Regions from separate parts of the Kitasatospora sp. NPDC023176 genome, predicted to be linked through region 1. Evidence: riboswitches for the same ligand, from Rfam matches in the RefSeq annotation. Region 1 holds a riboswitch; the other holds the start of a gene.
What was found. Region 1 has a riboswitch for cyclic di-AMP ahead of ACZ3YL_RS28965 (M23 family metallopeptidase). Riboswitches for the same ligand answer to the same signal wherever they lie in the genome.
Positions count from the first base shown of each region.

Region 1 (3,202 bases):
TCCGCTTGCCGAGGCGACCGGCGCGCGCGGACAGGGTCAGCATCAGCACCGTGATGGGCACCAGGGCGAAGCCGGAGACCAGCGGGGAGAACCCGGAGACGATCTGAAGCTGCACCACCAGCAGGAAGAACACCCCGCTGAACGCCGCGTAGACGCAGAGGGTGACCAGGTTCACGGCGGTGAACAGCCGGGAGGAGAACAGTCCGAGCGGCAGCATCGGATAGGGCGAGCGCCGCTCGACAGTCACGAAGGCGGCGCCCAGCAGCAGGCCGATCGCGCCGGTGACCCAGACGGCGGGGGACAGGCCCTCCCCGGCGGCGGTGAGCGCGTAGGTGATCGCGCCGAGGGCGAGCGCGGCGAGCAGCGCGCCGGGCACGTCGAAGCGGCCGGTCGCGGACTCGTCCCGGCTCTCCGGGACGTAACGGGAGGTCACCGCGATGACGGCGGCGGCCAGCGGCAGGTTCAGCAGGAAGATCCAGCGCCAGCCGGGGCCGTCCACCAGCCAGCCGCCGAGGAAGGGGCCGACGGCTGCCGACACCCCGCCCAGGCCGGACCACAGGCCCACCGCCGCCGAGCGGTCGTCCGGGTGGAAGACGGCCTGGAGCATGGCGAGCGAGCCCGGGGTGAGCAGCGCCCCGCCGATGCCCTGGACGGCGCGGGCGGCGATCAGCACGTGGATGGTCGGGGCGGCGGCGCAGGCCGCGGACGCGGCGGCGAACCAGACCACGCCGATGAGGAAGACCCGGCGCCGCCCGTAGCGGTCGCCGAGGGCGCCGCCGAGCAGGATCAGGCCCGCCAGGGTGAGCAGATAGGCGTTCAGGGTCCATTGCAGGGAGGCGAGGGAGGCGCCGAGGTCGGCGCCGATCCGGGGGAGGGCGACGTTCACCACGGTGCCGTCGAGCATCGCCATGCTGGAGCCGAGCACCGTTGCCAGGAGAACCCAGCGACCCTGCGCGGTGCCCAGGCGCAGAGTTCCTGCTTGAGAGGTGGCCACCGGCTGATCCTGCGCCCGCCGGGGTGTACGTGACAAGGGTCACCGGGTGGTGTGTCGGCCCGTGGCGGTTCGTGACCGGACGATCGCGCAGGGGTGGCCTGGTCGGCGCAGGGTGCTGGATCAGTGGCACGGGGTGAATGGATTGTGCACGTACGGTGCAGCGGATCATTCGGAGGGTGACCACTGCGCCGGGATTGGTTGCCGATTCAAGAGATCGACATTGCTTCACCTGAACGGATGAGTTTTAGTTCAGCGACCGCCCGGCCAGCCCGGACGGATCCACCGGGTGGAACGCCGAGTCCTGCCGCTGCCCGGTGGCTCGCACCGAACTCTGTACGGCAGGAGCGGGGGACCCACAGGTAAGTCGCCGGACCGGAGTTCGCGCCTCTTCAGGGCGTGGACGACCAGGACCGGCTTGGGGTGAAGCCGCGCATGCGGCCGGGCAACTCCAGCCCGAACCCGACAGCTCACCTCGCAGGCGTCGGAGAGGAAAATTCCATGCCTGCACAGGCTCGTCGTATCGCCCTGCCCCGTGCCGCCCGGATCGGCATCGCCACCGCCGTCACCGGCGCCTCGTTCGTCCTGCCGCTCGTGACCGCGATGGGCGCCCAGGCGGACACCTCCCCGGCTGCTCCGGCCGCCTCGACCGCTTCGGTCGCCTCGGTCGCTTCGCAGGACGCCGCTCCGGCCGCCGGGCACCAGAGCTACCGCGTCATCAGTGGCGACACCCTCTCGAAGATCGCCGACATCAAGGACGTCCAGGGCGGCTGGCACGCGCTGTACGAGCAGAACCGCTCGGTGGTCGGGGCCAACCCGAACCTGATCTTCCCGGGCCAGCAGCTGGCCCTCGTGGGCCACGCGGCTGACGCCGCGAAGCCCGCCGCGCCCGCCGCGCCCGCCGCCCCGGCGAAGCCGGCCGCTGCTCCGGCCACCCAGGACGCCTCCGCCGCCGCGGACACCCAGGTGCAGGTCCAGACCGAGGCCGCCAAGCCGGGCGCCCAGCTGCAGACCCAGGTGCAGACCGCCGCCCCGGCCCAGGCCGTCACCGCCGCCCCGGTCGCCGTCACCACCGGTTTCGTCGCCCCGCTCGCCAACCCGGTGCTGGGCGAGGCCTACGGCGTGGCCGGCTCGATGTGGGCCTCCGGCCACCACACCGGCCAGGACTTCATCGCCTCCACCGGCACCCCGCTGCGCGCCGTCGCCAAGGGTGTCGTGGTGAAGGCCGCCAACGACGGCGCCTACGGCAACGAGGTCGAGATCAAGCTCGCCGACGGCAAGTACGCGCAGTACGCGCACCTGTCCTCGATCGGCGTGAAGGTCGGCCAGAGCGTCACCACCGGCCAGCAGCTGGGCCTCTCCGGTGCGACCGGCAACGTGACCGGCCCGCACCTGCACTTCGAGATCCGCACCGGTCCGGAGTACGGCTCGGACATCGACCCGGTCGCCTACCTGCGGGCGCACGGCGTCGCGCTCTGATCCCTGGTCCCTTCCACGGGACCGTGTGAACCACCGCTGATGCGGGGCGAATCGACCGCCCGGGATGGTCATGTCGGGTGACCGCTCGACCGGGTGATCGCCGCAGCAGTGGACCTGGGCGCGGGACACGCCCACGGCCGGCCCGGCCGCACGGGACAAGCTCTCGTACGGCCGGGCCGGCCACCGCCGTTTCCGGTCCGTGGCGGTGTTCGGGGCCTCGAACGCGCCGTCAACCCGTCGGCTTCGTCGGATCATCAGCCGTACTCCGGGGCGGCCGTCGGCGCGCGATCCTGTCGGTCAGTCAGTGCCCGGCCGGTTCGGCGGGCGGCAGTGTCCGGGTGGACGAGGAGGCCGGATGACCGTCCGGAGCGGGGACGCGGTCGGTTCCGCCGGTGAGCGGGCCGGGCCGGGCGGGGTCGACCGGCTGAAGGCGGACTCGGTCGGCCTGGCGGGCGTGGTGTTCATGGCGGTCGCCACCGCGGCCCCGATCACCGCGATGACCGGGAACCTGCCGATCGTCATCGGGCAGGGCAACGGGGTCGGCGCGCCGGCCGCGTACGTCCTGGCGACCGCGGTGCTCACGGTGTTCTCGGTCGGGTACGTGGCGATGGCCCGGCACATCACGGCGGCCGGGGCGTTCTACGGCTACGTCTCGCACGGGCTCGGCCGGGTGGTCGGGATGGCCTCGGGGATGCTCGCGCTGCTGGCCTACATGATCTTCGAGGCCTCGGT
Region 1 is NZ_JBVHIP010000025.1:107,469-110,670, reverse strand. It holds gene ACZ3YL_RS28970 (MFS transporter) at 1-910, opposite strand, end outside; cyclic di-AMP (ydaO/yuaA leader) riboswitch at 1,307-1,490, shown strand; gene ACZ3YL_RS28965 (M23 family metallopeptidase) at 1,493-2,470, shown strand; gene ACZ3YL_RS28960 (APC family permease) at 2,826-3,202, shown strand, end outside.

Region 2 (3,202 bases), on a different contig from region 1:
ATGCGGGGCTCGACGGGGGCCCGCGGGCGCTGAGGCCGATGGGCCGGCTTCGTGCGCCGAGGCCGGTGGGCGGTGCCAACTGACGGGCCCCGGAGGGCGGTTGCTCTCCGGGGCCCGTCGGCGTGCCGGTGCGGCCGTCTCGACCGGTCGGCCCGTCCGCTCAGCACTCCTGGACGGCCGGGCGGTCGGCGCCGACCCGCTGCCCGTCGGCCGTACCGGAGAGCAGCATCGCGTCGATCGCGAGGTTCGCGTCGAGCGTGACGGCGACCTGGGCCATGGTGCCTCCTCCTCGGGTGCAGAGCAGCAGCATGCCCCGCGGGCCGGAGTCTGACCATGCGGACGTCGACCTCGCGGATACGCCGAAGCCCCGGGGGAGCGACCAGACTCTCCCGGGGCGGTCGGCTAACGACCGTCAGCCGTCAGGGGTGCGCGGTGAGCGCGGTGTCCTCAGACCCGGCCGGCGAAGTCCGGGGCCCAGTTGGCGATGGTCTGGAGGCGGACGCCCGAGCTCGGGTTGGCGGCCTCGACGTACTGGCCGCCGCCGATGTAGATGGCGACGTGGTAGACGCCGGAGTCCTGGCCGTTGTTCGACCAGAACAGCAGGTCGCCCGGCTGCAGGCTGTCCAGCGAGACGTGGGTGCTGGCGGCGGCCTGGTCGGCGGCGACACGCGGGATGTTGATGCCCGCGGCGCGCAGCGCGGCCTGGGTCAGGCCGGAGCAGTCCCAGCCGCCGTTGCCGGTGCCGCCGTAGACGTACGCCTGGCCGACCTTCGACTGGGCGAAGGAGACCGCGGCGGCCATGCTGCCGGTGGCGGCCTGGGCCGGGGCCGGGGTCTGCGCCTGGGCGGCCGGCTTCGCGGCGGGCTTGGACGCCGGCTTCGAGGCGGTGGACTTGTCCTGGGCCATCGGCTTGGCGTTCACGGCACCGCCGTTCGAGGCCTGGCCGGACTTCTGCGAGCGGTCGAACCAGGTGAAGTCCGAGCCGGACTTGGTGGCGGTGGAGGACTGGTCGGCCTGGGCCGCGCCGCCGTCACCGAAGGTCAGCTGCTCGCCCGGGTAGATGGTGTCCGGGCCCTCGGTCAGGGTGCCGCGGTTGAGCTCGTAGAGCCGCTGCCAGCCGCCCTGGACGTTGTGCTTGTCGGCGATCGAGGACAGCCAGTCGCCGTCGACGACGGTGTAGCCGCCGCCCTGGGCCTGCGCCTGACGCTGCTGCGCCCAGCCGCCGTTGGCGGAGGCGGCCGAGTCGGTGGCGGCGGAGGACGCGGCGGCGGAGTCACTGGAGGCCTGCGCCTGGTCCTGGGCGGGCGCCGCCGGCTTGGCGGGCTTCGCGGCCTGGGCCGGCTTGGTGGCGGGCTTGGCGGTGGCCTTGGCGGTGGTGGAGCCGGCCGAGGTGTCGACGGTCGCCGGGGCGCCGCCCTTGGTCAGACCGGCCTGGACGGAGCAGACCGGCCAGGCGCCGGGGCCCTGCGAGGCGAGGACCTTCTCGGCGATGGCGATCTGCTGGTCCTTGGTGGCCTGGTTGGCCTGCGGTGCGTACGCGGTACCGCCGAAGGCGGCCCAGGTGCTGGAGGTGAACTGCAGGCCGCCGTAGAAGCCGTTGCCGGTGTTGATGCTCCAGTTGCCGGTGCTCTCGCACTGGGCGACCTTGTCCCAGGTGGCGACTGAGGCGGCGTTGGCGGTGCCGGTGGTGAGGCAGGGGACGGTGAGGCCGACGCCGGCGACGCCGAGGGCGGCGATCACGCGACGGGTGCGGCTGGACAGGCGGTTGCCGTTGGAAGGCAGCATGAAGACGCGGTCCTCTCCCACGCCTGCGAGGTGAGCTGTCGGATTCGGGCTGGAGTTGCCCGGCCGCGCTGTGGGCGCGGCTTCACCCCTAGCCCTGGACCGTTCCGGAAAACGGTTCAAGGCGACTTACCTGTGGTTCCCCCGCTCCTGCCGTGATGCGTTTTCGCGCTGCCAGGACATCCGACGGCAGGACTCGGCGTCGCGGATGAACTGGGTCCGTGTGGTCACGAACGGGGAGCACGTTAAGCAGACTTAAGTTAAAACCGCAAATACCTGTGATGCGCATCACGGTTTAGCGAGAAACGCCAAATGGTTCGTAATTCATGATCGCAAATGATCGTTTTCTCGCAATTTCACGATGGATTCCCATAACTGGCTCCGCCTCAGGAATGAAGTGACGGAGCGTTGAAGCGCCATGGGCCGCGCTCGCGAGTCGGGGGAGCTCCAGTGAATCGAGCGCGGGACAACGCGCCGACTATTCATCGACAAATGACACCAGAACGGACATTGCGTCGCATTGACCGCTTAACTCTCCTGCGGGGCAATCCGAACACGTCGAAAGGGCCCGGAACGCAGGTGTTCCGGGCCCTTCGGTGGTGCGGGTGCCACGACGCTCGGTCGCGGGCGCTCCGGCGGGCATCCGCCGGAGCTCAGGAGGTGTCCGTCAGCCCTCCACGGGCCCTTCGCCGGCCGCGTGGGCGCGGCGGGAGCCTTCCCCGGCTCCGGCGGTGGCGGCGGCCTCCTCGGCCTCGGCCAGCTCCTCCGCCGTCGGCGTCGGCAGTGCGGCCAGGTAGGTGGAGGCGATCAGCTGGCCGACCGTCGGGTACGCACCCAGCGGTGCCGCCGACGGGCAGCCGGTCTCCTCGGCGGCCGTGGCGAGCAGCTCGGAGTCCGCCTCCGGGCCGATCACGAGCGGGGCCAGCGCGGGGCGCTGGGAGCCGGTCTCCTTCAGGTGGTTGACGGCGGCGGCGACCGAGCCGGGCACGTCGAGCGCCGCGGAGACGACCGGGACGGCCAGTCGGGCGGCCAGCAGCACACCGGTGATCCCGGCCGCGGCGGCCGCGTCCTCGCCGCCGACGGTGGTCAGGACCACGCCGTCCGCGGCGGTCGCGATGGCGAACAGCCGGGCCCGGTCGGCCCGGGCCAGCCCGGCCTCGGACAGCCGTACGTGGACGGCCTCGGCGAGCAGCGGGTGCGGGCCCAGCGCGGAGGTGACGGTCGCTCCGTACTCCGCGGCGAGGGCGTGAAGCCCGGTCAGGAAGTCGTGCGGGCCGGGCACCAGGGGCACCACGACGGGCATCGGCAGTCCGGCCTCGGCGGCCGCCGCCAGTAGGTCCGCGACGGTGTACTCCTCCGTGCCCCCGGCCGCGGTGCCATCGGTCGGCAGGTAGCCGACCGCGGCCTGGACGCCGGTGTG
Region 2 is NZ_JBVHIP010000001.1:12,639-15,840, reverse strand. It holds gene ACZ3YL_RS00075 (LacI family DNA-binding transcriptional regulator) at 1-33, shown strand, start outside; gene ACZ3YL_RS00070 (transglycosylase family protein) at 448-1,785, opposite strand; cyclic di-AMP (ydaO/yuaA leader) riboswitch at 1,793-1,955, opposite strand; gene ACZ3YL_RS00065 (sirohydrochlorin chelatase family protein) at 2,450-3,202, opposite strand, start outside.
Region 2: linked by a shared signal. The riboswitch ahead of ACZ3YL_RS00070 (transglycosylase family protein) and the one ahead of ACZ3YL_RS28965 (M23 family metallopeptidase) in region 1 are both predicted to bind cyclic di-AMP.